DNA from 2 places in the Acetobacterium sp. MES1 genome. Region 1 is predicted to be linked to the other one. Evidence: riboswitches for the same ligand, from Rfam matches in the RefSeq annotation. Region 1 holds a riboswitch; the other holds the start of a gene.
What was found. Region 1 has a riboswitch for molybdenum cofactor ahead of BI182_RS08750 (ABC transporter substrate-binding protein). Riboswitches for the same ligand answer to the same signal wherever they lie in the genome.
Positions count from the first base shown of each region.

Region 2: linked by a shared signal. The riboswitch ahead of BI182_RS02930 (NADH-quinone oxidoreductase subunit NuoE family protein) and the one ahead of BI182_RS08750 (ABC transporter substrate-binding protein) in region 1 are both predicted to bind molybdenum cofactor.

Region 1 is NZ_MJUY01000025.1:55,130-71,959, forward strand. It holds gene glyA (serine hydroxymethyltransferase) at 1-402, opposite strand, end outside; gene BI182_RS08675 (hypothetical protein) at 425-613, opposite strand; gene BI182_RS08680 (MOSC domain-containing protein) at 836-1,273, opposite strand; gene moaC (cyclic pyranopterin monophosphate synthase MoaC) at 1,294-1,791, opposite strand; gene moaA (GTP 3',8-cyclase MoaA) at 1,802-2,761, opposite strand; gene BI182_RS08695 (molybdopterin biosynthesis protein) at 2,788-4,728, opposite strand; gene BI182_RS08700 (molybdopterin molybdotransferase MoeA) at 4,772-5,995, opposite strand; gene BI182_RS08705 (HesA/MoeB/ThiF family protein) at 6,153-6,827, shown strand; gene BI182_RS08710 (MogA/MoaB family molybdenum cofactor biosynthesis protein) at 6,837-7,340, shown strand; gene BI182_RS08715 (YdbC family protein) at 7,397-7,618, opposite strand; gene BI182_RS08720 (glutaredoxin domain-containing protein) at 7,631-7,879, opposite strand; gene upp (uracil phosphoribosyltransferase) at 8,048-8,677, shown strand; gene BI182_RS08730 (APC family permease) at 8,760-10,100, shown strand; gene BI182_RS08735 (SpoIIE family protein phosphatase) at 10,266-11,429, opposite strand; gene BI182_RS08740 ([Fe-Fe] hydrogenase large subunit C-terminal domain-containing protein) at 11,429-13,132, opposite strand; gene BI182_RS08745 ((2Fe-2S) ferredoxin domain-containing protein) at 13,133-13,372, opposite strand; molybdenum cofactor riboswitch at 13,701-13,817, shown strand; gene BI182_RS08750 (ABC transporter substrate-binding protein) at 13,922-14,779, shown strand; gene BI182_RS08755 (ABC transporter permease) at 14,837-15,544, shown strand; gene BI182_RS08760 (ABC transporter ATP-binding protein) at 15,528-16,244, shown strand; gene BI182_RS08765 (HD-GYP domain-containing protein) at 16,410-16,830, shown strand, end outside.
Region 2 is NZ_MJUY01000009.1:62,221-79,050, forward strand. It holds gene BI182_RS02875 (alpha-ketoacid dehydrogenase subunit beta) at 1-804, shown strand, start outside; gene BI182_RS02880 (dihydrolipoamide acetyltransferase family protein) at 848-2,158, shown strand; gene lpdA (dihydrolipoyl dehydrogenase) at 2,181-3,566, shown strand; gene BI182_RS02890 (flavodoxin family protein) at 3,795-4,562, opposite strand; gene BI182_RS02895 (Crp/Fnr family transcriptional regulator) at 4,638-5,300, opposite strand; gene BI182_RS02900 (vWA domain-containing protein) at 5,460-6,122, opposite strand; gene BI182_RS02905 (macro domain-containing protein) at 6,199-7,233, opposite strand; gene BI182_RS02910 (ABC transporter permease) at 7,416-9,785, opposite strand; gene BI182_RS02915 (ABC transporter ATP-binding protein) at 9,787-10,545, opposite strand; gene BI182_RS02920 (HAMP domain-containing sensor histidine kinase) at 10,702-12,012, opposite strand; gene BI182_RS02925 (response regulator transcription factor) at 12,062-12,784, opposite strand; molybdenum cofactor riboswitch at 14,353-14,485, shown strand; gene BI182_RS02930 (NADH-quinone oxidoreductase subunit NuoE family protein) at 14,658-15,167, shown strand; gene BI182_RS02935 ((2Fe-2S) ferredoxin domain-containing protein) at 15,164-15,529, shown strand; partial or broken gene nuoF (NADH-quinone oxidoreductase subunit NuoF) at 15,545-16,830, shown strand, end outside.

The sequences.
Region 1 (16,830 bases):
AGAAAGATTGGCCGGACTACCATGGGTTAAATGACCGCCCTGATCCAGGCGCATCCCCAGAACTGTATCACCCGGTTGCAGAACTCCCATGTAAACCGCGGTATTGGCCTGGGCTCCGGAATGAGGTTGGACGTTGGCGTGTTCGGCACCAAATAAGGCCTTGGCCCGATCAATAGCGATCTGTTCAATGGTATCCACATGAACACAGCCACCGTAGAAACGGTGTCCCGGCGTACCTTCGGCGTATTTATTGGTTAAATGACTCCCCATGGCTAACATCACTGCGTCTGACACAAAGTTCTCAGAGGCGATCAGCTCTAAATGACTTTGCTGTCGATGCAATTCCTTTTTCATGAGTTCATAAATCTCAGGATCAGCAACTTTTACTTTTTCAAAATACATAATTTCCTCCATAAAACTCTTTCTAATAGTCATTTCGCCGATTTGAAAGCCTTTCAAGGGAAGCCGCAATACTTTTTAAATAGATCGATATTTCTTCAATTTTCACTTTGAAATAAAATACAAACATGATGCCTGACATCAAAAAAAAGATCAGTAATATCGGGATGATACTCCAGGCCACACCGGCCATACTATTTATAAATTGATTCATATCGTCCTCCACTAGGCCGCTGTCTTTCTATGAAAGACAGTTGTACGGCAATAACATTTACTATTGTAACATTAAATTCTGATAATGCAATACACATTCCATCATTTTTTGTGATTTGTTTTATGGTTTGGAAAATAAGGACCGCTTAGCAATCGTGGCCAATCCCGAATGTCTTAACCATGATTCCAAAAGCTAACACTATATGTGCAGATGTTTTTCTGACTATTCTACCACTTCAATGGTATCCCCTGCTTTGATAACGCCACCTTCGAGGATAATGGTAAAGATACCTTCTCTTGGCATTACGCAATCGCCGACCTGTTGGGCGATTTCACATCCGGCATGGCATTCTTTGCCAATCTGGGTCACTTCCTGCAGGGTTTCGCCGATTCTTAGCTTTGTTCCCACCGGCAGTTCATAGACGCAGATGCCTTCAGTCGTAATGTTTTCAGCAAAATTACCGGCACATAGTCCCGCTGCGCCCATGGCGATCATCTTATCAATACTCTCCTGTCCCAACAAACTGACCTGACGATGCCATTTTCCGGCGTGGGCATCACCCTCCAGTCCAAAATCCTTTATAAAATTCCCGACCGAAATCGGTTTTTTCATGACACCTTTTGTTTCGCTAATATTAATTGCTATTACTTTTCCACTCATGTTTTTTCTCCTATTAAATTTTATTGATGGTTGGGATTTATAAACTCACCGGATTTGCCACCGGTTTTTTTAGCCAGATAAATCGCTTCAATGGTCATTTCTTTGTCGACTGCTTTGCACATGTCATAAATGGTCAGGGCAGCCACTGAAACCGCTGTTAGGGCTTCCATTTCCACCCCGGTCTGACCGGTATTTTTAACCACGGCTTCGATTAGAATCCGGGAATTTGCCTCATCAATTTGAAAATTAATGTCACTGCCGGAAATAAATATATTATGACACATCGGGATCAGATCAGCCGTTCGTTTAACACCCATAATTCCAGCAACCTGAGCCACTCCCAGAACATCGCCTTTTTTCATCTGGCCGTCGATGATTTTTTTAAGAGTCGCTTTTTTCATACTGATGGCTCCTCTGGCAACGGCCATTCGTTCAGAGCTTTTTTTCTCGCTGACATCCACCATTTTACTGCGGCCCGCCTCATTAAAATGAGTGAACTCGACGATCTCTTTATCCATTTCGTCCATATCATCCTCCAATTTCGTTCATATTTCTTAGTAACTGCTTTTCATGTTCATTAATATGATGCTTTTCCGGTTTTTTATTAATCGCCTGTAAGAGAATTTCTTTATAGGTCATTCCGGCTTGATGCAGCGCCACCAGGTCAATTTCGAAGTCTGAATGGAGGCAGGGTTTGATTTTACCATCGGTGGTCACCCTAATCCGGTTACATTCGCTGCAAAAATGCTTACTGATGGGATTAATCAGACCGACTCTCCCCTTGGCTCCAGGCAGCTGGTAATACTCTGCCGGTCCGGTTTTGTCCGGGATCAGTAGTGGTGTTAACGCTGGCACGCGCTTTAGCACCTCATCATTGGACAGGTATTTATTTTCTGCAAAACCGCTGGATTCACCCAGCGGCATCAGTTCAATAAACCGCACATAAACAGCTTCGTCCCGGGTATAATTGACAAAGCTTTCAATTTCATCATCATTAAACCCCTTGATCAGCACCGTGTTGATTTTAATGGGATGCATTCCCGCTGCCTTGGCGGCGGCAATCCCGGCAAAAACATCTTCCAGGTGCCCCCACCGGGTAATCTCATGAAATTTGACCGGATCAAAGGTGTCCAGACTGATATTCACCCGGTTTAAGCCTGCCGCTTTTAAATCTTTGGCGTATTTCGGCAAGAGAATCCCATTGGTGGTCATAGTGAGATCCTCAATCCCGGGAATCTCGCCAATTCTTCTGACCAAATCAACAATCCCATGGCGCACCAGCGGTTCTCCGCCAGTTAAGCGAATCTTATTAACCCCCAGGGACACCCCAGCTTTAATCAGATCCAGAATTTCTTCAAAGGACAAATTCTTCTGATGCGGATGTTTCTCAATTCCCTCCTCCGGCATGCAGTAAACACATCTTAAATTGCATAAATCGGTGATGGAAATACGCATGTAATTTATTTTTCTTCCATAATGATCCTTCATCTGTTTCCTGCTTTCTCCCCTGATGTCTAGGGTTTAACGATTTCTCCCGGCTGCTCCAGTTCATATCCCCCCAGCCGTTTTAGTGCTTCTTTAAATTGTTCTGATTTAAGTACCTTGATAAATATCTGCACCCGGGGATCGTCCAGATTTTCTTTTAAAATAACAAAATCATAGGCTTCATCACCAATCGGGATAAAATCCAGATCCATCATATTGGCGGCCGATAAAACCCCGATCCCGACATCGCAGGAACCGGACGCAACCGCCGAAGCCACCATCATATGGGTGTTCATTTCCCGGCTATAGCCCAAAATCTGATTGGCATCGAGCTGCTTTTGTTTTAATAAGTAATCCAACAATACCCGGGTACCTGAGCCCCGTTGCCGATTGACGAAACTGATATCTGGTCGGATCAGGTCGGTAATTCCCTGAATATTTTTGGGATTGCCTTTGGGTATAATCATCCCCTGGGTTCGTTTAACCCCTTTAATCAACACGACCCCCTCGTCAGCCAGATAACGCTTTAAATAGCAGAGATTATATATCCCGGTTTGTTCATCCAGCAAATGGATCGGGGCAATATGACACTCGCCTTTTTTGATTGCCATAATCCCACCCAGACTACCCACATGGGCCGAAGACAAGTTTACCAGTTCTTTGTTTTGATGAATGATATTGGCAACGATATCCATCAATACATCGTGACTGCCAATCGAAACCAGGGTATTTTCAATTTCTTCCCGGGGCCGCATCAGAATCAGCTCGACCTCTTCCCCGGCTTCATACCCTTCGACATTTTTGGGAATCTTCAAAATACCGTCAGCATTAACCAATGACATGGTCACCCCTGCGCCCCGATCCAGCGGCGTAGCCACAAAGCGCTGATTGACCCGACCACATTTCATCCGGACAAACTCCAGATACTTAAGCGATGACATCAGACGTTTTGAAAGCACTGCTTTGATGGTGACTCCCTCCGTCAGGATCTGATGGTTAAAGGCCAGAATTACCGGTTTAACAAAGCTTTCAAAGACAAAATAGGCAGAGACCGGATAGCCGGGAATCCCGATCACCGGTTTTCCCTGAATCATTCCCAAAACCACGGGTTTTCCCGGTTTAATGGCGACGCCGTGAACCACTACTTCACCCAGTTCTGCAATCAGCTTGCGGGTGTAGTCTTCGGTTCCGGCTGAGGAACCAGCGGAAATCAGCACCACATCATTTTCATCAACAGCTTTAATGATCGCCTTTTTGATCACCTCGTAGTCATCCTGTACTGTCGGGTAACGTCGGGCTTTGCCGCCATATTCTTTGACCAGCCCCGCAAACATATGGGTATTGGAATCAATTATTTTTCCTACCGCCATCGCTTCCCCGGCTTCCACCAGTTCGGTACCGGTGGGAATAATCCCCACCCGGGGTTTGTCCATCACTTCAATCTCCGTAATGCCGCCAGCTAGCAGGGCCCCCAGATCGATTGGGCGAACCCGGTGAAAAGCCGGGATAATCAACTCTCCGGCAACGATATCTTCACCAATTGGCCGGACATTCTGCCACAACGAAACCGGATTGTTGATGCTGACTTCATTATCACTTTTTATGATCACATCCTCAATCATCACCACCGCATTGTAGGGATCAGCAATTACATCTCCAGTATCGACAAAATTAAAATCGCTTCCTTTTATCAACGTCCGGGGATGACGTTCGTCCACGCCAATCATCGCCATGGCTTCCACGCAGATGCCATCCATGGCCGAGGCATTATAATAGGGCGATGAAATTTTCGCAAAAACAGGCTCTTTCGTCACCCAGCCCTGGGCTTCGATGACGGGTAGAACACGGCCTTTTTGATGCGCTTCGGCAAAGGATAATAAGGCCAGATACTTGGACACTGCCAGATTGAGATCTTCATTTTTTAAATATAAATTCCGTTCGTCTTTTTTTCCGGTATTTTCAGTATTCATTATTCCCTCCAGTTCAAATGTGAATAGTACGTCTGCGAGCTTTTTAAAACAGGGTTACCGAAACCTGATCGCCAATATTTTTTCCTTCTTCGTTTTCGGTAATTTCAATATAACCATCGGAATAGGATAACAGCGTAATCATACCCGATTTACCGTGAGTAGGCCGGACTTCGATGCCATTTTCAGTCTTTTTGATGGCCACGGTCTGGAAAGTTCGTCGGCCCGGGGCAGCATGAACATTTTCCGTCAGCACCCCCTGGACGGTCAGATCGTTTACACTATCCTGTCCATAATACAAGCGCATAAATTCCTGTAGTACGATCATCATCACCATAATAGCGGCGGCTGGCTGGCCCGGTAAACCGATTACCGGTTTTTGCGAAACGGTTCCCAAAATCGTCGGTTTTCCCGGTTTAACTGCCAGACCATGGAGCAGCACCTGTCCCAGCCCATCAATGACCTGAACGGTATAATCCTTTTCGCCCATCGAACTTCCACCAGAAAGGATCACCATCTCGCCGTTTTCGATGCCCTTTTGCACGGCTAAGCGAATCTCCTCACGGTCATCTCTGGCGTAGGCGGTTGAGATGACCTCGGCGCCCAAACGTGTTGCCACCGCTGCCAGCGCCGGGGTGTTAATGTCAATCACTTCCCCAGGTTTAGGTGTTTCACCAGGCCGAATGATTTCATCACCAGTGGAAATAATGCTGATCCGGGGACGCTTAAAAACCTCGATCTGCAAATAACCCAAAGCCGATAAAACGCCGATGTCCTGAGGTCTTAACTGATGGCCCCGGGAAAAAACCAGTTCCCCCTTTTTGATGTCATCACCAATTTGCATCATGTTTTCATTGGCACCGGCATTGGTGTAAATGGCCAGGTCTTTTTCTCCCAGTTTTTCAGTATACTCAATCATAATCATGGCTTCAGTACCGGCTGGTACCATCCCCCCAGTTGGAACATAGAAGGTTTCACCCTGGTTAAGGCGCTCGGCGGTTTCTTTGCCCATCTGGACTTCTCCGGCGATTCTTAAAAAGCCCGGTATGGCCTGGGACGCTCCTTGAACGTCGGTTAGTTTCACCGCATACCCATCAACCACGGACCGATCAAAGTGCGGAACATCGATAGTCGATACAAGATCAGCCGCCAGTATCCGCCCTAATCCATGGCTTAAATCAATGGTTTCATTCTCTAGCGCGATATCTATAAATGACTCATTGATAATTTTTTTCATCTCATCAATGGTTTTTACTTTTAATAACTCCATTTTTTTCTCCTTACCGACCATTTTTTTCATTCGGTGTCTGCTTTCTATTCTAACGGTTATTGTCAGAAAAAACAATATCAATTCAAGACTTTAATTTTTCGTTAAAAATTGTTATACTAAAATGAATAGTTTTTATTGGACTTAAGGAGGTGGCGCAATGTCACGTTATGAACGCAATTTTCCAGCTTTTTCCGAACAGGACTTTGAGCGCATTCAACGTGCCACAATTTGTATCGTCGGCTGTGGCGGTTTGGGGGGCTATATCATTGAGATGCTGGCCCGAGTCGGGATCGGTTCACTGATTTTGATTGATGGTGATGTCTTTGAAGATTCCAACCAGAACCGCCAGATTTTCTCAACCGAGAAAAATATTGGCACCCCCAAAGCTAAAGCGGCAGCAGCCCGGGTCAAGTTGATCAATAAAGAAGTGACGACCACCTATTATCACGATTTTCTCGACGAGGAAAACGGTTTTTCCTTGATTGGCGATGCCGATCTGGTGATGGATGCTCTGGATAATGTACCAGCCCGGCTGACCCTCCAGACCTTGTGTAAGGAAAAGAACATCCCCCTGATCCACGGTGCCATCGGCGGCTGGTTTGCCCAGATCACCACCGTTTTTCCGGAAGATGATACCCTGTCCCGACTCTATGACGGTGAAAAAGAATACGACTCCAAGGCTCTGGGCAACCCATCCTTTACTCCGGCTCTGGCAGCATCGCTACAGGTATCTGAAGCCTTGAAAGTCCTAACCGGCAAAGAAGAAATTTTGCGAAACAAACTGTTATATATCGATTTATTGGCCAATGACTTTTTTACATTTAATATTTAGGAGGAAAACATGTATCGAACTGGAATAATGACCTTAAGTGATCTGGGCTCGAAGGGCCAACGGGAAGACAAAAGCGGTCCGATGATTGAAACGATGCTGGCCGAAACCAAACTTTATGAGGTAGTCAAAACCATCATTCTTCCGGATGATCTGGACACCATTAAAGTTGCCCTGATAACCTGGGCCGATGAAGACCATCTGGATCTGATTCTGACTACCGGAGGCACCGGCTTTTCCGGACGGGACTGGACCCCGGAGGCCACCATTGCCGTCTGTGACCGGATGACTCCCGGCATCCCCGAAGCGATGCGTTATCACAGCCTGCAGATCACCCCCAAAGCAATGCTCAGCCGCAGTGCCGCCGGTATCCGCAAGCAAACCCTGATCATCAACCTCCCCGGCAGCCCCAAAGCCGTCAAAGAAAACCTTGAAGCCATTCTGCCAGCCCTGGATCACGGCCTGGAGATGCTCCAGAGCAGTGGCTCCGCCAATTGCGCCGAACCCATCAAGTAACCTAAAAAAAAGCGTATCTCCCCATCTGGTGAGATACGCTTTTTACTGTTTATTTCCTAAAGTTCCATACCGTTTAAGATATCACGCAATTGAACCAGCTCATCAGCAGTCAACGTGATGCCCTTACGCATTTTTTCGTGATCTGCATTCCAATCCCGGATATCATACTTGGGGTCCCGTTCATTCCAGCTAACCAAATTCAGCTCTTTCTGCCAACCACTGGGCAACTCGCTGAGAACACCGATTTCTTCTACAACTTTGAATGTTATTGCTGCCATCTTAACCTCACCTTATAATAATTCATCAAGTTTACCGCTAAACTCAATTTCTTTAAGCTCTGAAAAACCACCAACAAATGTCTCCCCTATAAAGACAAAAGGCACCGTATAATGATTGGTCTGATCCTGTAATTGGCGCCGGGTCTGCACATCATTGTAAATATCAATTTCGGTGTACTTCAAACCCTTATCATCCAGAAGTTGTTTGGCGGCTCGACAATAGGGACAGTGGGCCCAAGTATATAATTTAATTTCTTTCATTTTTCAGGTCACCTTCCTTTTTAAAAATTTCTATTCCTCTTGAATTTTATCATATTATTTCATTTTAACCCTTATTTCCCAAGTGTCAACAAATAATTCTTAAATAATTGTAGAATTATTCAGTCAATTATCGTATTATTAATCTATTAACAATAAAAGGAGATTATCATGCAAAATGTAACGATCGTGGATCATCCACTTGTCATGCACAAATTAACCCACCTGAGAAAGATGGAAACACCGTCCCGGGAGTTTCGGGAACTGGTGAAAGAACTATCCAGCCTGATGGCCTGGGAGGTTACCAAGAATTTTCCGCTTAAAGAAATCGAGATTGAAACACCCATCTGCAAAACAACCCAAAAAGTACTGGCCGAAAAAGATGTGGTCATTGTCCCTATTCTACGGGCAGGTTTGGGCATGGTGGAAGGTTTTACCAACATCATCCCCAAGGCCAAAATCGGTCACATTGGTCTGTACCGTGATCCCGAAACGCTCCAGGCGGTGGAATACTACAAGAAACTGCCTTCTGATATTGCCGAACGAGAAGCCATAATTGTCGACCCGATGCTGGCCACCGGGGTTTCGGTCATCCATACCATTCGCCTATTAAAAGAAGCCAACTGCCCCAATATCAAGGTGGTTCATATTCTGGCCTGCCCGGAAGGGATCAAAGCCGTCACCACCGCTTATCCTGATATCCCGATTTTTTGCGCTGCCATCGATGATCACTTAAACGACCACGCTTACATTGTACCTGGTTTAGGTGATGCCGGTGACCGCCTTTTCGGTACCAAGTAAATTTTAAAATCATTTTTCAGGCAATAAGAAATCACACCAAGGCTTTTACTAATTGTCAGGAATCCAAACCCTGGAGGTTACCATGCAACAGTCACGATACAACTTATTTACCGCCATCGCGCTGATTGTTGGCGTCGTTATCGGTTCTGGTATATTTTTTCGAAGCGATAATATTCTGGTCGCCACCGGCGGCAATGTGTTTTTAGGTATTCTGGTCTTCGTCATTGCAGCCATCAGCATTGTCTTTGGTTGTTTAACCATTGCTGAACTGGCAGCCCGAACCGATCGTCCCGGCGGCGTTCTTTCCTACGCCAAGGAATTTATCAGCCCCAGCATGGGTTCTGCCTATGGCTGGTTCCAGACCTTTATATATTTACCCACCATCACCGCTATTCTGGCCTGGGTTTCCGGCATTTATTTCTGCATTCTCTTTAATGTCGAACAGACTCTGGAAGTTCAGATTCTGGTGGGGATCTGCTGTTTTTTGGTGCTTTATGCCACCAATATTCTGTCAGCCAAAATTGGCGGTCATTTTCAAAGTGCCGCCATGGTCATCAAACTGATTCCGTTGGTTATCATCGGCTTTGCCGGTCTGATCTTTGGCGGTACCGCAGACCATTTCACCAGTACAGCCATCTCTGAAATCGGCTCTACCAGTTGGATTGCGGCTATTGCCCCGATTGCCTTTTCATTTGACGGCTGGATTATATCCACTTCAGTGGCCTATGAAATAAAAAACAGCAAACGAAATCTGCCCCTGGCCCTGGTCATCAGTCCGATGATTATTCTGGTGCTTTACATTATTTATTTTGTGGGCATTTCAAATCTGGTGGGGCCGACCGAAATAATGAACAGTGGCGATGCCCATCTGGACTATGCTGCCAATATGATTTTGGGTCCCAGTGGCGCCAAAATCCTGATGCTCTTTGTGTTCATCTCGGTACTGGGAACCCTCAATGGCTTGGTCATGGCAATGATCCGGATGCCTTATGCCTTGGGTCTGGATCAAATGATCCCTAAAGCCAAAGCAATGACGAAGATTTCGTCTCACTTTGATTTTCCGGTCAATTCAGCTTTTTTTGCCCTAATCATTGTTGGATTCTGGTTGATGGTTCATTATTTTGCTCAGAAATATAAGCTGTTTCCGAATTCCGATATTTCCGAAATCGCCGTTGTCGCCAGCTATCTGTTGTACCTGGGCCTCTACTATAAAGTTTTTTCACTGTGGCGAAAAAAAGAAATCAAAAGCCTGTTCCGGGGCCTGATCTGTCCTCTTCTGGCTGCCATTGGCTCGTTGATCATTTTCTCCGGAGGCATTCAGAATCCGTTGTTTGGCCTTTATTTTGCCATTTGCGCCATTGTTTTTGGGGCTGGATACAGCTATTACCATTTTGCCGTCTTAAAAAAACAACTAAAAAAATAATGTTTTTTTGATTATTTGTGTTAATTAAAAAAATTTGGGTAAATAAAGAATATAGCTTTTCTCCTCAAAGCATATTATATTAGAAGCGGAACACCCTCACCGGGGTGTTCCGCTTCTCTTTTTGATAAAATTTCGATTTTTTTATGCTGCCATGATTTGTCCTGATCAAACGTAGATGATATTCACTTCTTTATTGATGCTCCGCAGCATATCTATCAGTTTTTGGGTCACCCGCCATTTTGTCGTCAGTTCCTCCGGAAAATCCGGGTTCTGATGGGCCGGATTAATCGAATTCCCCATGATTAAATCAATGGTGGTACATTCGTTCATTAAAATATTTGCCAGCATCGATGCGCCGTTTTTTTCCTGAAATATTTCCCGACCACAACGATTATTCATATAATCTTCACAGATCCGCAAGGTTTCCTGAAGGGTCAATACCCCCTCTGTTACCAGATCGATCCCTTTAATGGTAGCGATCGGCGGCACCCGATCCGACATGGTCGAAAAATCAACCTTGACCTCTTCGCCGAATTCCCGGGCCACAATATTGGCAGCGGTTCCGCCACAGACAATCTTCTTGCCCCGGGCCCGCTCCAGCAGCCGTTTAATCTCGGCATCCTTCTCCTGATCCAGCGGTGGCCCCGAAAAAATGGTGATATATTTTCGTTCTTCCACCTTAATAACGGCCACCGTGGTATCATCTCCCGGTTCTTCGCCATAAAGGTTGTAGCAAGTATCCACCAGTGCCATCGAAATGTCCTTGGCCTTTTTGTTTTCATAGGAGCGTGCCAGAACGTAATCCGCCGCTTCTTCCCATTGCCAACCAAAGTTTAACAAATGGCCAATCCCGGCATGAATCACACCATCACTGAAAAAGGCCATAATATCGCCTTTTTCGATTTCCATTGAGGTTTCATAAACCGATTTTCCCTGGAATTCAATTTCTTTTCGTTCCAGTTCGATAATCTCCCCATCCCGGATAAACACCAGTGGCGGGTTATCAAATTCCAGAATATAAGCCATCCGGTTTCTAAATACCTGCACAATCGTAAAGGTCGAGTAAGCCATATGGCGAACGCTGCATTTGGGTAGGGTTGCTTCCAGGGTTTCGAGCACATCCATAATCCCCATTTTTTCTTCCAGCATGGTGGCCGCAATGGTAGAGGTCAGGGTTGCCAGAATATTGGCTTTGACGCCGCTGCCCATGCCATCAGCCAGCACCACTATGACACTTTCATCATTGATCCGAACTTCCACATTATCGCCGCAAAGCTCTTCATGAACCTTGTTGACACTATCGCTGGCAATATCCATAAATAACGCCATTAAACTTCAACCTCCCGACTGGTTACCACTTTCTGGAGCTTGGTCAGGGTCACCTTGGTTTCAGCCGTGGTTTCACCCAGTAAGCCAGCAATTTCGTGGGCAACCCGCATTTGTTTGTCGATAACCCGTTGGGCCATTTTCAGGGTTTCTTCCTGAATTTTTTGCATGTCCTGCTCCTGCTTTTCCTGGCGGGTGATGTCAATAAATATTCCCATATACAGCTCCTGCTCGGGAATATAGGTCAAGATTTCCATAAAGGTGCGGTTTTCTCTTTCGTAGTGACCTTTGCCGGTATAGGTATTGCCCCGGTCATGATTGAGTTTTCTAAAGGGATTGTAATCCAGAGCGTCGACAAAATTGTAACGCATCACATCTTCCTTTTTCATATTAAAGAGGCGTTCCGCCGCAGCATTGAACTCGATAATCCGAAATTTTTTATCCAGCACCGCAATGGCGTTGGGGGTGGTGGTGATAATCAAATTCGAAATGGCTTCGGTCTTACTGGTGATCAGTGGCAGACACATATCCAATTCCGCCATATTCCAATAAACCGCCCGGGCCTTATCCCGACAGGTTTCATAACCACAGGTTCCGCAATTCAGTTCGTCCCGTTCCGTAAATTTGGACATCTGGTTGAGGATTTTTTCCAGCTCTTCGGTCGGTACCTCGCCCAGATGATGAACGGGCCGTTTATGAAATGAACGCCTGGTATCAACCGCTGGAATATCGGTGGAGGGTTCCTTTTTACTGTTTAAATCAATATAGGTCTGCAGCATCTCCACCTTTTCATATTTAGACAGCGGACTGTGAATATTACCCGGGCCATTGACACAGCCCTCCTCACAGGCGTTCATTTCGATCCAGTATTTTTTATCCAGCTGGTGAATCTCATCGAGAAACTCCATACAGTCCTTGACTCCATCAATACGCAAAATTTTCCGGCTGCCATCAAGGTTTTCGACACTGTTTTTAGCCAATCCGCCAGTAATCGGATAAAGCCGTCCGGTGTTGGTACCAATGGCATTAAATTCTTCCATCGGCATTTTATTGGGGATGATGTTTTCTTTTTTAATCCAGCTGTCAATTTCATCAAAGGTTAAAACCCCATCAATGATGCCCCGGACATCCTTGTCGTGTACCTCCATTTTCTTAGCCAGGCAGGAGCCAGCATAGACAATTTTGGCATTGGGGTATTTTTCACGAAGAATCTTGCCATGGGCAATCATCGGCGAGACTTGACGACTCAGCGATGAGAGATACTGAGGATAGTAAATCTCAATAAGGTTTTTGATCGCCGCACAGGATGACGAAATAATAAATTTCTTATCACTGCGATACTCATCGGCATAGGCTTTAGCCACCACCTCAGCGCCAATCGAGGTCTCCTCGATAATCGTGAAGCCCAGCTCCCGAAGAATTCCCAGATACTGGCGGGGATGATCCAGATAATAAGCCGTCGGAAATACCGCCGACAGACTTAGTACCACCTGCTCGGTTTTTAGCCATTGCTTGATGGTATCGACATCACTATGAATTTCCTTGGCGTTATGGGGACAGGTAGCAATACAGACCCCACAGCCAATACACATGGACTGAATAATCTGGGCATGTTTGTCCTTAAGCTTGATGGCTTTTACCGGGCACTTGCGAATACATTTATAACAATTACGGCATTTATTTTTTGAAAAATTGATAATACTCAATTATTTTCCCCCCATAATTTTCTCGAAGACTTCTTCCACATTGTCAACAGACACAGCATAGATGATCTCATCACATTCCACAGCCACACCCTCGGTGCATTTTCCCATACAAAACGATCCCACCAGTTCAACCTCATCCCCCAGCCCCCGCTGATCAATGATCTGGTTCATCGCTTTCACCACCTTATACGATCCATTTACATGACAGGCACTGCCAACACATACTCTTATTGTCTTCATCACATTTTCCTTTATCAAAATTTCTAGCTCAATCTGATTGATTCATGGTATCATCAGATTTTTTGTCTGTCAACGGCTGGGCAAAAATGTCATGGTAAAAGACATTTTACAAAATGAGATCAAAATAAGGATAAAAAAACGTACAGTTTTTGATCAATTTTTCGCTACACGCAGCACTTTTGTGCGCTTTTTTTAAGGGTCATTCCCGTTGCTGTGAATAAATGATCGGTTCCTGGGTATTTACTAACGCAAAGACACAATTCCACTGCAGGCTTGACTCAAACTATCTGATTTGATATAATAAAATCAATTAAATACGGTTTCATAGTGAAAACAAACAATCCGAATTGATGAACCTACGGTTTTCTATGGTTTATCAATCGTTAGAGTCTCGTTAGAAATGACGATGCTTTCCAGTGTGTAGAGGATGGTTAACGCAGAATTTTCGATTGTTTTTTGAGCAATCGATTATTTTTTTTGGATTCACTTCTCTTTATTGTCGTCTTTAGAGTATCTGCTCTTTTGATAAAATATTTTAGGAGGAAAAAAATGAAAAAGAAATTGTCACTATTGGTTATTGTTTTGTTTGTTTGCACCATTGCCCTCAGTACGCTGGGCTGTACTCCGGCAAAAAAAGACTTAGAGCCCGGCTCCAATGGAGAAATCATTCTGGCCACCACCACCAGCACCCAGGACAGCGGTTTGCTGGAAGAAATTCTGCCCGATTTTGAGGCCCAAACCGGAATTGCCGTCAAGGTTGTCGCCGTGGGCACCGGTAAAGCCATGGAAATGGGGAAAGCTGGTGAGGCTGATGTCCTTTTAGTACATGCCATCACCCAGGAGGAACAATTTATCAAAGACGGTTATGGGGTTGAACGTTTTGCCGTTATGCATAATGACTTTGTGGTGCTGGGACCAAAAGAAGACCCGGCCAAGGTCAAAACGACAGCTGCTGATAATGCAGTTAAAGCCTTTACCGCCATTGCCGCCGTGCCCGCAACCTTTGTCTCCCGGGATGATAAATCCGGCACCAATACCAAAGAACTGGAAATCTGGAAAGCTGCCAATATTACTCCAGCTGGTGACTGGTACATAAAAACCGGCACCGGGATGGGCGAAACCCTGACCGTCACCAATGAAAAACTGGGCTACACTCTGGCAGACCGGGCCACTTACGCCAACATGAAAGACACCATGGCTAATCTGGAAATCGTCTGCGAAGGTGATGAAATGCTTAATAACCCATATGGGGTTATTGCCGTCTCGCCAAGTATTAATGACCAGATCAATGCCGAAGGTGCCCAGGCGTTTGTGGATTGGATCGTATCTCCTGAAACTCAGGAACTGATCGCATCCTATAAAGTCAATGGCGATCAACTATTTGTTCCGGACGCTGTTAAAAAATAACAATCAATTGAGATCCTGGGAGATGTCATCTTCCAGGATCTCATTATGGAGAAATCAATGGACTACATACTCAATGGTTTTGTTGAAGCCTTTCGGCTGATTTTTTCCTTTGACCCTGAAATCATTCAAATTGTTCTCTTATCGCTTTTCGTCTCTTTTTCATCGACCCTTTACGGAACCTTGATTGGGGTGCCCCTTGGCATCATTCTGGGAATCAATAATTTTCGAGGCAAAAAAGTGGTATCCCGGTTGCTGTATACCTTTATGTCGTTTCCACCGGTTATCATCGGTTTGTTTACCGCCCTCTTTTTGGCCCGTTCGGGACCCTTCGGCCAGTTTCAGCTGATGTACACCCCTACCGCCATGATCATTGCCCAAACCATTCTGGTGACGCCGGTTATTATGGGCATCGTCTTTAACCATGCCAGCACCAGCGGCTACGAGGTGGTGCAAACCGGTAAAACATTGGGAGCCCAGGGACTTAATATCCTGATATTGCTGGTTCTGGAGCTAAAAGGGGTCATTATGATTGCCCTGGTAACCGGTTTTGGTCGGGCCATTTCGGAAGTTGGTGCCGTTATGATTGTTGGCGGCAATATCCGGGGCTTCACCCGGGTGATGACCACCTTTATCGCCATGAATAACAACATGGGCCAATACAGTGTTTCCATTGCCATGGGTCTGATTCTGATGACCATCTCGTTTATCACCAATTCTGTTTTATATCACTTTATCATGGGAGATCAGAATGAATATCAAGACTAGCCATATTGTTAAGACCTATAAACAAAAAAAAGTGCTTCATCTGGATGGCCAATATGGTGAGCTGTTTTTTGAGTCCGGCCAAATTCATGGTATTATTGGCCCCAACGGTTCCGGAAAAACGACCCTGATGAAAATAATGGCTGGCCTGATCACCCCCTCCTCTGGTACGGTGCGCTATAATGATCATCCCTTATGTCAGGATATTTTTTCCCAAATGACCTACTCCACCCATACCCCTACGCTTTTTTCGCGATCCGTCTATGAAAATATTGCCTACCCGTTAAAAATCCGCAACTATGAAAAAGACCGGCTCCATCAGACCGTGTCGCAATTGCTGGAAGAATTTGATATCAGTGAAATCAAAAATCAGAATGCCCGCCGCCTTTCCGGTGGCGAATCCCAAAAAACCGCATTGGCCCGGGCCCTGTCTTTTTCACCGCAGGTACTTTTTTTAGACGAACCGACTGCCAATATCGATCCCAAAAGCATCCAGCTCATTGAAGCCGCCCTTAAAAAACGAAATCGAGACCAGGGCCTGACCATTATCATCATCACCCATAATCTCAGCCAGGCCTTCCGGATCTGTACCCATTTGACTTTTCTCGATCAGGGCGCCTGTCTGTTTTCCGACACCCCGGAAAAAATCATGGCTTCCACCCACCCAACCATCGATGAATTTATCTCATTCAATCGATTTTAAGGTTTTATTTTCATAACTAAAGGCATATTAAACTTAAATTTCTTTTTATTCCTGTTTTTTATCTGAGCTGACGTGAAATTTTGATTGCAAAAACAGGGATCTTATAGTTATAATTATTATCTAAGTCCTGACTTTATACCAGGCCATTATATTGGGAGGAAAGCCATGAGATATGTACCAACATTTTGCCTGCGTGAAGGAATGATGTTAGGAAATAATCTTTGGGGTGAACGGGGTGAGCTGATACTTGCCAAAGATACGGTTCTGACTGAAGATTATATCGAACGAATAAAAAAACTGAATTATAATGGCATCTATGTTGAAGACGATCTGACCAAAGACATTCAAATCATCAATATCATCAATGACCGGGTTCGCGCTGAAACCGTAAAATGTGTAAAAGACGTCTTTATTACCACCGAAAGTAAAGGTTCTTTGAAAAAGAATACCTTTAATGATATGCAAAAGCAGATTGAGTCCATTGTTGATGAGATTCTTCAAAACAGCCACATGGTTATCAACATGGTGGATTTGAAGGTTTTTGATGACTATACTTATTTCCATTCAGTGAATGTCGCTGTCCTTT
Region 2 (16,830 bases), on a different contig from region 1:
ATTTCGGAAGGGGTTATCATCGGCTGTGCCGTTGGTTCAGCTGCCACCGGCCTGCGCCCCATTGCCGAGCTGATGTTTATTGACTTCTTAACTGTCGGGATGGATCAGCTGGTCAATCAGGCTGCGAAAATGCGCTATATGTTCGGTGGCAATATTTCCGTGCCGATGGTTGTCCGTTTACCCGGTGGCGGTGGTGTCAGTGCTGCCGCTCAGCATTCTCAGTCATTAGAAGCCTGGTTGACACATGTTCCCGGATTAAAAGTCGTTTATCCCTCCACCCCACAGGACGCCCTGGGTCTGATGCTTGGCGCCATCGATGATGAAGATCCGGTTATGTTCGTCGAACATAAGGCGATGTATGGAATGAAAGGGGACGTTGATGATGTGATCGTTCCGATTAAACTGGGGGTCGGCGACATCAAACGGGCCGGCACCGATGTTACCGTGGTGGCCACTGGCAAAATGGTTCATGAGGCCTTAAAAGCCGCTACCAAGCTGGAACAGGAAGGGATTTCTGTCGAAGTCATCGATCCCCGCACCCTCTATCCGCTGGATAAACAGATGATTTTTAACTCCATTGAAAAAACGACCCGGGTGGTTATTGCCACTGAAGAAGTCAAACGGGGCAGCTTTGCCGGGGAACTGGCGGCATTGATTTCCGAAGCCTGCTTCTTTAATCTGGATGCCCCGATCAAACGGGTCAACGCCCTGGATACCCCAATTCCCTTTGCGCCCAACCTGGAAAACTTTGTCCTGCCCAACGACGTCGACATCTACAATGCCGTCAAGGAAGTGATGGCTTAATTTTTAAGGTTATCCATGAAATCAAAAAATTACGGAGGTTATTATGGCACAATTAATCGTCATGCCCAAGTTTGGGCTGACAATGACAGAAGGCACCATTGGCAGCTGGAATGTAGCTGTTGGCGACACCATTGCTGAAGGCGATATTCTCTGCGAAATCGAAACCGATAAATTGACCAATGAATTTGAATCCCCCAAAGCCGGGGTACTGCTAAAAATCATCGAGGGTGACGGTGCCACCGTTACCTGTCTGGAACCGATTGCCATCATTGGTGAAGCCAATGAAGATATTTCCGGCTTATCCGGCGGTACAACTCCCCAGGCGGCTGAGGAAGCAGCGCCCATCGAGGTTATTGTTCGCAGTGAAACATCGGCCAAAACCGCTGGCGGGCGCCTCAATGCATCCCCGCTGGCTAAAAAACTGGCTAAAGAAAAGGGCATTGATCTTTCCTTAATCACCGGCACCGGTGCCAAGGGCAGCATCACCGTGGACGATGTCAACAATTATACCCCGGTAGCCGAAGCTGACCAGAAAGTCTCTGTTTCTCCGGTTGCTAAAAAAATGGCTGAAGCGTCGGGGCTTGATTTAAGTACCCTAGCTGGCGATGGTCGGATTATGAAAAAAGATGTGGCCGCCCGGTTAACTGAATCGTCAACAATCGAAACGGCCCCAGAAACCATCCTGCTTAAAGGTATGCGTAAAACCATCGCCAAACGGATGAGCGAAAGCTGGAGTATCTCGCCCCGGGTCACCTATACCCGGCCAGTCGATGCCACTGCCATGAAAGAATTCCGTGCTAAACTAAAACCGGAGTTTGATAAACGGGGGCTCAAGCTGACCTTTAATCATATTATCATGAAGGTCTGCGCCCAGGCCTTGCTGGAGTATCCGCATATTAACGGCAGCCTGGTTGATGATACCCTGGTCCTTCATCCTCACGCCCATATCGGTCTGGCCATCGGTCTGGATTCCGGACTATTGGTACCCAATGTGAAAAACTGCGACAGCAAGCCGCTTTCTCAAATCGCTGCTGAAACTGAAAAGCTGATTGCCGATGCCAAAGCCGGTTGCACCCAAATGGATGACCTGGTCGGCGGCACCTTTACCCTGACTAACCTGGGGGCTTATGGGATCACTTCCTTTTCACCGATTATCAATCAACCGGAGCTGGCAATTTTAGGGATTGATGCGATGGTTGATACACCGGTGGTTATTGGTGGTCAAATCACCATCCGGCCAATGATGAATCTGAGCCTCACCGCTGACCATCGCATCATCGACGGCATGCTGGCTGCTCAGTTCCTGCAGCGGATCGGGGAATATCTTGAAAACCCCTCGCTACTGCTGGTTTAAGACTGTGAAAGAAGGTAAATCTATGACACATCTAGCAATCATCGGCGGTGGCCCCGGAGGATATGTGGCGGCCATTCGGGCAGCCCAGCTGGGCGCCCAGGTTACCCTGATCGAAAAAGACAAGCTGGGGGGCACCTGTTTAAATGTGGGGTGTATCCCCACCAAGGCCCTGCTCCATTCTGCCGAGGTGCTGACCGAAGCCAAAAATTCTGCCCAAATTGGCCTAATCATCCCTGAAGCAGGTTTTGACTGGACGAAAATTCAAAAACATAAGGAACAGATCAGTACCAAGCTTTCAGGCGGCGTCAAGGGCCTGCTAAAGGCCAATGGCGTCAAGCTCATCACTGGCAATGCCCAGTTTTTAAACGATGACGTCTTGCTGGTCACGGAAGCATCGGGAAAAACGGACGAACTACGGCCGGATAAAATTATCATTGCCAGCGGATCAATCCCTGCCCTGCCACCGATTCCCGGGATCAACCATCCCGATTGCATCGATTCCACCGGCGCCCTGTCACTGGCTCAGGTTCCAGAAAGTCTGGTCATTATCGGCGGCGGCGTCATTGGTGTGGAAATGGCGTCAGTTTATAATCAGTTTGGCTCCAAGGTAACGATTGTCGAAATGCAGCCGGGGATTCTGCCGCTGATGGATGGCGAACTGGGAGAAATGCTACGAAAAAAACTGATGCGGGATGGGATTGAGATTTTAACCGGTACCCAGGTCTTATCGATTGACGGCAATGACAATCAGATGACCGTTAACATCAACAAAGATGGCAACAAAAGTGCCATCAGCGGCCAAAAGGTATTGGTGGCAATTGGCCGAAAAGCTGAATTATCAACACTGGGACTGGATAACACAACCATCAAAACCGATAAAAAGGGCATTCTGGTGAATCCAAAAATGCAGACCAACGTCCCCAATATTTACGCCATCGGCGATTGTCTGGGGAAAACAATGTTGGCCCATGTGGCCTCGCAGCAGGGGGAAGTTGCCGCCGAAAACGCCATGGGCCATGAGGCCAGCTATGATGAAAAAACCAACCCCTCCTGTGTCTACACCAACCCCGAATTCGCCAGTGTGGGTCTGACTCAAGAAGATATCCGGGGTCGGGAAAAAGATTATTCCATCGGCCGCTTTCCGCTGGCGGCCAATGGCAAGTCGCTGATTATGGGGTCTACCGAGGGGATGATCAAAATCATCTCTGATAAAAAGTATAAAGAAGTGGTGGGCGTTCATATTCTCGGCCCCCGGGCCACCGACCTGATTGTCGAAGGTGCCCTGGCACTGCGGCTGGAATCCACGGTGGAAGAAATCATCTCTACCATCCATGCTCACCCCACGATCGGCGAAGCGATTAAAGAAGCCGCCCTGGCGACGGAAAACCGGGCCATTCACTGGAAATAAACCGCATGCGTGTGAAATGAGAATTCTAAACGTGCGAAATTTAGCTGTTTTCTCCTTCTATACAACAGCCTCCAAATACTTTTGGGTATTTAGAGGCTGTTGTAATATTACCTAACTAAATCAAGTTCTATATTCATCAACTTAGCTTTCTATCGGTTTCATCCCGTTTTTTAAACCACATCGTTTCTGCCTTTCAATACGGTTTTCAGGATCAAAATCCACCGGCCATCAGTTGTTTTTTGTGTCTCGATTAACACTGGCAAGCTCTTCTTCCCGCCATTGCCGAATGCCCTTGTCCATGACCGGCATCATTTTTTCCATCATTCCAGCGATGTTCTTTTGGTGATCTTCCCGATCAAATAATTGGTCATCTCTCAGGTAATCGCCCAATAGTTTTCCTAATTCTGCACCTCTCTCAAAAACGCTTTGGTTTTCCACATCGAAACAACTTGCTTCAGAAACCGAACCTTTTTCGCCGACCTGCATGCGGGCAAAAGAATTCTTGCAAGTTTCCCCATACCCACAACTTAAACAGGGAACACTGCCATTAATAACTAACTGATCCAGTAAAATAAACCCTTCCATGACCATTTCCATGGCAATCTCCCGATTAACCTGATCCGCTACATCCCGATTAAGTGATGTTACCACGGTGATCGCATACTTTCCATTGTTTAAACCATTGATATGTCGCATCGACCATAACCGCTCAAAGAATGCCTTTGAGAAAGCGTCAATCATGCCATAGGGCGTATATGCTCCGAAAACTACAGCCTCTGCGCCTAAGATTAATTCACTTATTTCCTGAAAATCGTCGTTCTGAACACACTTATTTGTTGTCACACAGGCTTTACACGCTAAACAGGGCCGGACAATCCGGCTACTCAGTTTAATGAACTCATATTCCACCCCCGCATTTTCGCCAATATTCTTCAGCATTCTGTCCGTATTGCTGTCTTTAACCGGTGAACCGCTGATACATACTATTTTTTTCATCTTGACCTCCAGAATTGTATTCTGGTTAAATTATATCGTTAAATGAAACTATTTTCTGTATAGCAGGCTACACTTTTACTCATGTACAATATAATGTCGATTATTTTTTTCCAGCTTTCCCATTTCAATTAATTGATTGATTGAACGGGTCACCGAAACCCGAGATGCATTAACCAGAAACCCGATATCTTCATGGCTTAAATAGCAATCAATCTCCAGTCCAAGATTAGTTATTCGTCCATGACGGCCAGCAATCTGCTTTAAGGTATTATAAACCTTATCCTGAACATCTTTTAAGGCATTATTGGTCATTCTTTCAGTGTATTCCATCATTTTGCTATTGATGCTAAAAAATATTTTTTCAAGAATCACTGGATCTTTGATTAATTCAACCATCTCTTTTTTAGAGCAGGCGCAGATATAACTGTTTTCCAGAGCGATACCACTAAATGGATAATTAATGTCTTCAAAGATAATGTTTTCACAAATCAAATCTCCCGGTTTTAGGATGTCAATGACAATTTTCGTCCCGTCTTTAGTGAATTTCTGCAACATAATCTTCCCGGTTTGAATTAAAAAAACCTTTTCTCCTTCCTCACCCTGACAAAATAATAATTCACCCTTTTTAAGCAAACCACCCTTGGCTAAACCATAAATTGCATTTTTTTCAGTGTCAGTCAGAATACTGAAGATCTCCAATTCTTTCATACACGTATATTTTTTATTCTTCGATGCCACTTTATTTTTTCCATTCTTTTATATTCGTATTGTTATTATCATATCGTTTTATCAAATGAATGGCAAGACCTACCTGACAGCCCATTTTGATTTTTAAATATCACCACTTTCAAAAAAACGGTAGATAAGCTAACCTTACCTGCCGTTTTCTTACTCTGGTTACCTATTTTTCTTGCGTAGTTCAAAATCCTCATCAATTTCAGCCTTCCAGTTGGCCGGAATCGGGTTGCAGGCCCGCATTTCACTGACCACCTCACTGACCACCCGATAGTTCAGTTGGGTTCCCTGACTATCGGCATGATAATTAGCGGCTCGATCAGCACCGATCCCAAACCGGGCGGCGGTTTCGATGGCATCAATATTGGCCCCCAGGAAAATAAATTCCCACTGATACTGGGTTTTCTCCAGTTCAATCAGACGCTTAATTTTTTCATAGGAATATTCCCGGCTGGCGTTTTCCAGGCCATCGGTGGTGATCACAAAAATGACCTGATCGGAGCGATGCTCCGGCTGAGTATGACGCTGGGCATTGGCAATCTTGTGAATGGTTTTTCCGATCGCATCCAACAGGGCGGTGCAGCCGCCGACATAATAGTCGTTTTCAGTAATCGGGGCAACCCCATGAATATCAATCCGGTCATGAAGCACTTCGTAACCATCATCAAAAAGTATGGTCGTGACCCGAGCCTCGCCAGGCGCCTGTTGCTGTTTTTTAAGCATCGCATTATAACCACCGATGGTGTCGCTTTCCAATCCTGACATCGAGCCGCTTTTATCCAGAATAAAGACCAGTTCCGTTTTACTTGTTTGGTTTGTTTTCATGATATTATCCTCCGTTTCTTTGATAAGTAGAGAATAGCACGATTGGTCTGGCTGGTGGTCGCTTTTAAAACGACAATCAGGCCCCCAGCAATGCCTGATCAAAGGCAAAGAGGGCTTCGTTGATTTCATAGATGTTATAATTTTCGGCACTGATAAAATATTCAATGATCAGATCAAAGATATGGCTGTGGGACAGGGCATAGCCCGCCCGCCCCAGCAGATCATGGGTCTCGTCAAGGCTTAGCTCCAGGGCAATGGCAAAGGCGATGGCAGTGGCCTTGCTGGGATTATAATCTTTCTTGCTACGGATCTTGGAAAACAGTTTCCGGTCGATATTGGCTTTTTTATAGGCTTGGACATCGGTCATGCCCTTTTCATCAATCAGCCGCAACAGCATCTCTGAAAAGGACTCATCCAATTGGCCCAGCACATCGGCCAGACTTCGTTTGACTGATACCGCCGGAGCTGGCATAAAGGGCCGGGTTTCGGCCAATTTTTCGACTTGAGCCCGCATTTGGCTGCGATTATAGCTGGGCAACTCCGGCTCGAATTCCATATTGCGTTCATAAATCGGATGTTCATCCACATAATGATCATCAATAAATTTTTCGATATCGGTAAATAGCTTTTCACTGAAAGCAAAGGCTTTCTTATCAAAAACCACCAGATAAATAAACATCTCATGTTCCAGCAAAAATTCTGTGATGGCCACTACCGCAATCTTCAAGGCCTGATCCTTGGGATAGCCATAGATGCCCGACGATATCAAGGGAAAAGCAATGCTCTTACAATGATGTTTCAGGGCCAACTCTAGCGAACGGGTATAGGCCCGGTGCAGCAGTCGGGCCTCGTCGGCACCACCGCCCTGCCAAACCGGCCCGACGGTATGGATGATCTTTTTTGCCGGCAACTGGTAACCGTCAGTGATCACGGCATCGCCCACTGGGCAGCCACCAATCTGGTCACACTCGGCCTGGAGCGCCTCGGCCCCGGCAGCGGCAAAGATCGCCCCACAAACCCCGCCGCCCATTTTCAAGCCGGTATTGGCGGCATTGACGATGACGTCCACCGTCATTTTAGTAATATCGTTGCGGATGATTTCAAATGGCATGGGTCACAATCCTCTCTGTTCCAATCCGGCTTCCTCATACTGCCTGATTCTGAACGGGCATTTTTCTCATCATACCAGTTGCGTCACCTTTTTTCAATAGTGGATCATGCTTCTCTTGAGAACAGTTCCGGCGCAGCCAGCGATTTTCTGACGCTCGCTGTTTCCGAGCTCCGTCATCAGTCTTAATCCACCCCTTCTTCAAACATCTGGCAGGAGCTGATTTTTCTGATCTTGCCGGCAACAATCAACACCGTTGCCAGTCCCAGCAGGCTGATTCCGACAGCGGTGAGTATTACCAGGCTGGGATCGACATAAAAATCGCAATTGAGAATCCCATTAGCGGCCAGCATCAGTGCCAGCATCGGATTGGTGGCAAAATAGCCAGCAATGGCCCCGACCATCGCAGCCCCGATAATAATCGGCATCTGACTGATTAAGATCTGCCCGATCAGCTGATTGGCGGTAAAACCAAGGGCCTTGGAAACCCCCAGTCGGGTCCGCTCCCGCAAGATCCGCACCCGGATCACCAGAAACAGAACGAACACAATAATCACGGCAATTATCCCTAAACAACCAGTGACGATAATTTTTATCGACGCTTCAAAGGAATCCAACATCATCTCGACGGACTCAAAATAGCTGTTGGTTTTTATTTTCTCGGATCCATATTGATTATTTATTTTGGTGATGAATTTTTCGGTATCCTGACCATCAGCCAGATAAACCATCAGATTTTGTTCCCGATAGGATGGCAGCAGTTTTTTCATTCCAGCGGTGGTAATGGCAGCGCCGCGGCCCAGCATATTAAATTGTTGAGTGACTCCCACCACCAGAAATTCCCGAATGGTGCCGTTATAGTCGATCGACACCGTATCCCCCATTTGAGCACCAAGATTACTAAGCACAATACTGGTGATGGCTATCTCATTATCATGTACCGGCATCCTGCCCTGCACACAGGTATCAACTTTCAGGCGGCTGTAATCTTCGGTGACTCGGGTCATGGCACTGCTTTCCTTATCTTTAAATTTAATCACGCCATCAAAGGAAACTAACCGGATGGTATCTTCGACCTCCGGCATTGCGGCAATTTCTGCAAAGATTGTTTCTTCATCATCTACGGCATTCACTTCAACTTCAGCGGTTTCCAGTCCGATTAGTTTGATCATGGCGGTTTTATCGACCGAAAAATTATAGTACGACGCCAGCGCAAAGACGGTTACCAGACTCAGTAGCATGATGATCAGCCCGGCGATGAGATTCTGCCGTTTATTGAAAATCAGTGACTTAAAACCCATGGCCGTATTAAGGCTCAACCTGGTCTGATCCAGGGGGATGCGGTTTTTCCCAAAATGATGGGTTTCGATGCCGCTGCGCAGGGCTGTTAAGGGGGTGATTTTTTTGATTTTTGCCGCACTGAAATAGGAAATCCCTAATACCGCCAGCACAATCACACCCAAACTTGCCAGCACCGCCTGGGGATCAAGCCCGGTAGCCCAGCGCAGCCCGATTGATGATGACACAACATTGGTAATCACCGGCGAAATCAACAGCGCAGTAGCCAGTCCCACGGTAAATCCGACGGCGGTCAAAAGCAAATATTCCATCAGAATCGAACCGAGGATCTGTCGGGTCGTATAGCCCATGGCCACCAGGGTACCAATATTTTTTATGTTGTTTTCCATGTGAGTGGTGGTGGAAAACTTGATGACAATGGCCACAATCGCCAAAATGATCATTGAGAAAGATACCAGCACTGCCATAATGATGTTAATAAAAATTGAAACCCCTGTTTTCATGGTTCCATAACTCAGTGACGCAAAACTCCCAGTACCTTCTTGCAGAATCGTTTTTATTTTTTTGATGTACTCCGTTTCAAAGTCTTCGGAATCATTAATGTCATCGGTGATCACTGAAAAATAACTGCATTTTGCCCCATACTGAGGCTGCGCCAAAAACTCCTGCAACTGCTGTTCGCCTACATATAATTTATACATACTGACATTGGAAGGACTGGCAAACATCAAATCTTCATAGAAACCGGCGATCTCAAGCTCAGTACTGACTTCATCCACCGTCATTTTCAGGGTATCGCCGGTTTGATAACCGTTAGCTGCTTTTAAAACATATGGCGCAATGACTCCATTAGGGGGCATATTCTCGGCCTGATCAATGATCTTAACCTGAGATATTTTCCGGGCGGTATCCAGATTTAAAAAGACCGCCGGAATACTGTTGGCCTCTTCCCCCGTGTTAATATTCTGAAATGAGGAAGACATCGATATCATCCCCTCTTCCCGTTCGCTATAGGAGTAGCCCCCAATGGACTGATAAATTTCCTGAATTTTCTGATCATGGACACCATCAGTAATAAAAACCTGGTGAGCACCATTGGTTTGGGCATTTTTCTGATCAATAAAGCGATCCATATTGGCCAGCACCGAGATTCCCACATAGAGAAAGATAGTAGCAATGGCAATCAGGATGATCAGGGTGGCCGTGGCCACCTTGGCCTTTTTGATATTGTTGGTTGCAATCATCAGAATGCTCATCTTACCAACCCATCCTTTCCAGAAATTCCCGGAGGATTTGATGGCGATCCGGATCATCCTTGCGATAGGTTCCCAGACTCAGCTCGTCGATGATGACCCCATCTTTTAAATACAGAATGCGGTTGGCCCGGCGGGCCGTTTTAATATCATGGGTCACCATGATAATGCTTTGACCGGCGGCATTGACCTCAGTCATCACATCCAGTACGTTGATGGCATTGGTCGAATTGAGCGCCCCGGTGGGTTCATCGGCAAAGACAATTTCCGGGGCATTGATCAGCGCCCGGACAATCGCCACCCGCTGGGCTTCGCCGCCGGAAAGCTGAGAGGGATATTTTTGATAGCTGGCATCACTTAACCCCACCTGCTGGAGGAGTTCCTTAGCCCGGGCGGCGACGGCCTTTTTGTTGCGACTGACCAGCAAGCCCGAAATCATAATATTATCGAGCACCGTCATGGTATCATTGAGATAGATCTGCTGAAACACAAAGCCGCAATGCTTTCTACGAAACACCGCCAGTTGATCATTGGAATAGTTGGAAATCGCTTCGCCTTTAAAATCGATGGTTCCCAGGGTCGGCTTGTCCATCCCCGACAGGGCATAAAGCAGGGTCGATTTTCCCGAACCCGAGCTCCCCATGATGACAGTAAAGTCACCGGCTTTGATTTCAATGTTGAGATTTTTTAAAACGTGCTGCATGATGCTGCCGTTTGAATAGGTTTTACTGAGCATTTCTGCTTTTAAAATGGTGTTTGACATATCTTCCTCCCGATTGATTGATTGGATCTTTATCCCAAAGATAAAAGACCATGGTCGGCTTTTGCTTTCCATGGCCTAATTATATTTCATATGTTCTTAATCGGTCTTTTGCCAACTCTTATTAAATCCTTATCTATTTCTTAACTGGGAAGATTCTTACACCACCCTGATGTCCAGTTCCACCGTGAAGCCCTCCTCATTATAGCAGCGGATGCTACCACCCATGGCGGCCATAAACTGCCTGGCCAGATAGAGGCCCAGCCCGGAACCGGGGGTATTCTGGACCGTTTCCCCGGACCCCCGAAAAAACTTTTCACATACCAGCGGACATTCATCGGGCTCCACTCCCGCCCCGTAATCTTTGATCTTTATGGTCAGGTTTTTGTCTGTTTTGTCCAGATCGAACCAGATATCGATATCGGTATTGGCATACTTATAGGAGTTGCTGAGGACATTGTCAATCACCTGACCCAGCCGTAGCGGATCACAAAAAATCAGACACTCCGCCAAGTCATTTTTAAAGCGGATTTTCCCGAAATGATCCATTTCCTTGAACATTTTAATAATCACGGTGCTGGGTTGCTCGCTGACATTGACCTTCAGCATTTCCAGTTCTTCCAGGGTGGCATGAAACAGATTACTGATCAGCGCATCAATGATATCTGCTTTGGCATCGATCACCGCAATTTTTTCAAGACTTTCGGTGAGGGTCGTTGTTGCCGTTGACCCCGGCAAATCCTCTTTTTTCACGGTTGCCAGCTTGATCTCAAGCAGCTCACAGATGGCTTTAATGGTAGCCACCGGGGTTTTAATGTCATGGGACAGTTCCGCCACCAGCTCTTTCTTGCTGATATTGGCCTGATATTCGCCCTGCCGGGCCTTTCTCAGTTCTTCCCGCATCAGATCAAAACTTTCGGTGAAAGCCCCAAAATAATTGCCCCGGTCCATCGGCAGCCGGAACTCCAGATCGCCGTCGGCAATTTTTTGGGCAAACTCTTTCATTACCCCAAAGGGCTTAAGAATTGATATATGCACCCGCCCCAAAAGCAGATAAACCATGATCATGACCAGCCCAAAGGTAAGGGTAATCAGGATCGTCAGATTTTTTTTCATGGTTGCTTCTTCACTGCCGTCAGTCAAAAAGATGATCTTTCCCAGCATTTCTTGCTGGCCATCTGCTGCAGTTTTGGTCAAATCGATGATCGTCTGATGATTCTTAATAGCGTCAAATAAGACAGCCTGATAGGTTTCTTCCGTCACCAGGGCGATCTGGTAGGCCAGTTCCCCCTTCGTACCGGATTTTTTTGTATCGCCAGCGTTCCAGTCCTGCTCAATGGTTTTAGTGACCTGGTTAATCTCGGTAATATCCACTTGATTGATCTGGCTGGTATTGATGGTGGTGATTGCGACTAGATAAGCGCCAACTATTATCACCGTAAACAGAATCACCATATTTCTTATTTTCATACATTTCCTCGACTGAATATTCTCTTTTATGTAAAAAGCGCAACCAGTGCTATTGGTTTTCCTGAGTCTCGAACATATATCCGATCCCCCAGATAGTTTTAATCAACTGCGGCTGGTTGGGATTTTCTTCAATTTTCTCGCGAATTTTGCGGATATGGACATTCAGGGTACCGTCACTGAAAAATGCATCCCCCCAAATTTTGGCAAACAACTCATCTTTGGCAATCACCCGGTTTTTATTTTCATAAAGGTATAAAAACAGCTTGAATTCCTTGGTTTTAAAACCGACATCTTCTTCATTGCGATAGACCTTCATGGCGTCCTTATCAATTCTCAGGTTGCCGCAACGATCCGGCCCGTCTGATTGCAAGCTGAACTCATCACTGCTCCAGTTTTTTTGCCCCACCCCATCATAGCGTTTGATGATGACCTTTACCTTGGCCAGCAAGACGCTGAGCGAATAGGGTTTCTTAATGTAATCATCACCACCGATATTCAGGGCAATCAGGACGTCATCATCACTCTGTCGGGCACTAATAAAGAGAATCGGCACATCAGTATTTTTCCGGAGTGCTTTGCACAATTCAAAGCCGCTGTCATTTCCCAGATTAATATCCAGCAAAATCAGTTTAACCTGATTGTTTTCCATGAACAAGACGCACTCCTCAAAATTGGTCACAACGGCGCAGGTCAGGCCAAACATTTCAAAATATTCACAGGTTGCTTTCGCCAGCTCCACTTCATCATCGACAATTAAACAATCCCAGTTCACACATACTCCCATCCTCTCGACTGAGTCGAGAAAGTCATTCGCTTTGATTATCCGATCATTCTAAATAAATCATACCATTGTTCCGTTATAATTGCATCCCTATCAGCTTTCTTTAGAATTGAATTCTGCTAATGAAACACCGCTTTTTTCCAAAAAATTTTTTTGAACGGCATTACTCCATATTGTTAAATGCATTTAAAATTATTCTCTGAATCTTTCTAATCTGAATAAACCCGATATTTAACAATTTGATTTTTACGATTATTCAGGGAAATCTTATTCCCAGTACGTGTGATTTCATTCAAAAATACCCGAATTTTTATGTATTTTTCGACTTTACTTAAAGTTTCTTAAGTTATATTGCTTAAAAAGCGACATAATATCAGGGTATTTGTTGAAACTTTCCGCATTTATTGGAGGCAGTGATTACTAAATTTTACACCATCATTCATAATTATGATTACCTATCGAGAATTTTTTTATCTCCAACAATAATTTGTTTGTTAATTGTCAGACAAAAGAAACTTAACAAAATATCAAAATTTAAACATTGTTAATTATTTATTTAACGATGTTATCGTTCGCCTTTTTAACTTTTGAATTATAAACTCGATGTCCGTAACTGTCAAATTTTTTATCAGAAATAACATCGCCGTCACCCCAAAACCATTGAAATTTTACCCCATCAGGATTTTTTTGTACTTTGGCTTAAAATTAACAATCTCACAGCAACAAAATGACAATAACATTTCATTCAAAGTAATACAATATAAAACGTAACTATAAATAACTATATCGAATGTAGCATGAATTTGCAATTAAAATTAAAGCACTTTTTTTGTCAAATGTTTAACAAGGAATTATTTGGATTACTTAAATTCATCGATAACGATATTTTTCGCCAAAATATTGTTTGTTATGTAACAAACAGCTTTTTATTTCCTGATCATTATCTGACAAATGGCTTTAAAATACTATTTCAACCTTTAATAATTATGGGTGTCGCTCTCTTTTCTCAGGTGAAATCTATTCCGACTATTTAATTTAATTTTCGACCATCTTGTTTTGTGTCCGTTCGTCATCCTCCACTTTGAAGAATTTGGGATTCAAAAATGGGAAGTTTAAAAAATTTTATTAGTCCGTGTAAAAAAATTAAATTATCATTTGCAGTTCTTCGAAATCTGGAAAAATTTTCCTCTAAATTCTGGAATTCTAAAATTAGGAAAAAAAACGAGTAAAATAACTCATTGCACTTTATTTCATTAATATCGATTTTAAAGCTTTTCTGTTTTCGTGTCTATAGCTCTTGTAAGCGCCTCGCCGATTTGAGATTCTAGCTGATCACGAAAATCACCAATCTCCAAAAATGATCGTACTCAATCTTATTTTGGCATATTTTTATTTAAAAACCCATATTTACGACCATTTTTTGAGCAATTCTAAAATCTTTCTGACGCAAAAAAGTCCTCGTATTATTTTCTTATTTTCGTACATATTATATTTTTACGATATTTTCCGTGTTATTCTTTGCTAGACAAAGAATATGTACCCATGTATAATGTGACCAAATATTGAATTTACTCCAAATCAATGGAGTCTAAGGGTTTGCGTTGTTTTGCGATCTATGAACCATTGATCCGTAGGGTATTACTGGAAACGGTAATGCCTCCCATTGTGGAAAGGAGAAACTATAAAATAAAAGGGCAAAATATTTGTATTCTGTAACTCCTAATATTTGTATTTTGCTGTTTTATTTGGATTGCCCGGCATGCAATCCTTTACATTAGTTTTAAACTCTAATCTCCACAGATTAGAGTTTATTTTTTTGAATTTTTATAATTCATTAAACAAAAAACTTTAAGGAGGCGGTTTTATGAACGCAAATGCACGTGGTTGCATGGAAAAAGATGAACGAACTCATTTAGTTACCGACATCGTTGCCAAGCACAAGAATTCAAAGGGAGCACTAATCCCGATCTTACATGAGGTCCAGGAACTATATGGCTATTTACCAGTAGAAGCCCAGGAAACCATTGCCAAAGAAATGAATGTCCCTATTTCAGAGGTGTTTGGGGTAATTTCATTTTACTCATTCTTTTCTTTGAATCCAAAGGGCAAGCACAAGATTTCCATCTGTATGGGAACAGCCTGTTACGTCAAAGGCTCTGGCCCGATTTTGGACAAGTTAAAAGAAACTCTGGCAATTGGGGTCGGTGAAACAACCGAGGATGGTGAATTTACCCTTGAAGACTGTCGCTGTTTGGGTGCCTGTGGCTTGGCGCCAGTTTTGACCATTAATGGAAAAGTTTTTGGTCGTCTGACTAAAGACGATATTCCCGAAATTATTGAAGGCTGTAAAACTGAAGGAGGAAGTGTCCTATGAAAACCATTGCCGAACTAGAGGCCATCAGAGAAAAAACGTTAAAAGAAGTGGGCATGCGTACTGACAATGATTCAATCCGAGTGGTTGTGGGCATGGCGACCTGTGGGATTGCCGCTGGCGCTCGTCCAGTCATGCAAGCTTTTCTAACCGAAACCCAAAAACGTGATATCCATAATGTGACGGTCACTGCTACCGGTTGTATTGGTGTTTGCAGTTTAGAACCGCTTGTTGATATCATCGATAAAGAAGGTCATAAGGTTACCTACGTAAATATGACACCCGAAAAGGTTGCCAAAGTTGTTTTGGAGCATCTGGCCAACGGCAAGGTTTGCTCAGAATACACCCTAAAAGAAAATCAATAATATAAATTTTACGAGGAGGAAAACTACATGCAATTGTTTCGTTCCCATGTTTTAGTTTGTGGTGGTACAGGTTGTACCTCTTCAAATTCTGAAGCAATAATGACTGAATTAAATGAAAAGCTGGTTAAAAATCAACTTGATGCTGAAGTGAAGGTTGTTCAAACCGGCTGCTTTGGGCTGTGTGAAGAAGGCCCAATTATGGTTATTTACCCGGAAGGTACGATGTACTGCCGGGTGGATGTGAAAGATGTCCCTGAAATCGTCGAAGAACATCTTTTAAAAGGCCGTCTGGTGACCCGCTTGCTGGAAGCCAGCAGCCAGGTTCAGGAAGACGAACAAGATATTGAAAAATCCAGTTTCTTCAAAAAACAATTACGGGTTGCCCTGAGAAATTGCGGCCGGATTAATCCTGAAGAAATTGATGAATACATTGCCTTTGATGGTTATAAGGCGTTGACCAAAGCCCTGACTGAAATGTCTCCTGGCGAGGTTATCCAGACCATCAAAGATTCTGGTCTGCGAGGCCGCGGCGGCGGCGGATTCCCCACCGGTACTAAATGGGATTTTGCAGCCCAGCAGATTAACGATGAAAAATACGTCTGCTGTAACGCCGATGAAGGCGATCCCGGGGCTTTTATGGATCGAAGTGTTTTAGAGGGCGATCCCCACTCAGTTATTGAAGCGATGACCATTGCTGGCTACGCCATCGGTGCCACTCATGGTTTTGTCTATGTCCGGGCCGAATATCCGATTGCGGTTCATCGGCTCCAAATTGCCATTGATCAGGCCCGTGAATATGGCTTATTAGGCGATAATATTTTAGATACCGGTTTTAAATTTGATCTGGAAATCCGCTTGGGTGCTGGCGCATTCGTCTGTGGCGAAGAAACCGCCCTGATGACTTCCATTGAAGGCAAACGTGGCGAGCCACGGGTTCGACCGCCATTCCCAGCGGTTAAAGGACTGTGGCAAAAGCCGACCATCCTGAACAATGTTGAAACATTTGCCAATATTCCGGTTATCTTATTAAAAGGTGCCGACTGGTTTGCCAGCATGGGTACTGAAAGAAGCAAGGGTACCAAGGTATTTGCCGTTGGTGGCAAAATCAATAACACTGGTTTAGTGGAAATCCCCATGGGCACGACCCTGCGGGAAGTTGTTTATGAAATCGGCGGTGGTATCCCTGGCGGCAAGCAATTTAAAGCCGCACAAACTGGTGGACCTTCCGGTGGATGTATTCCGGCCAGCCATATTGATACCCCCATCGATTATGAATCGTTAATCGAATTGGGTGCGATGAT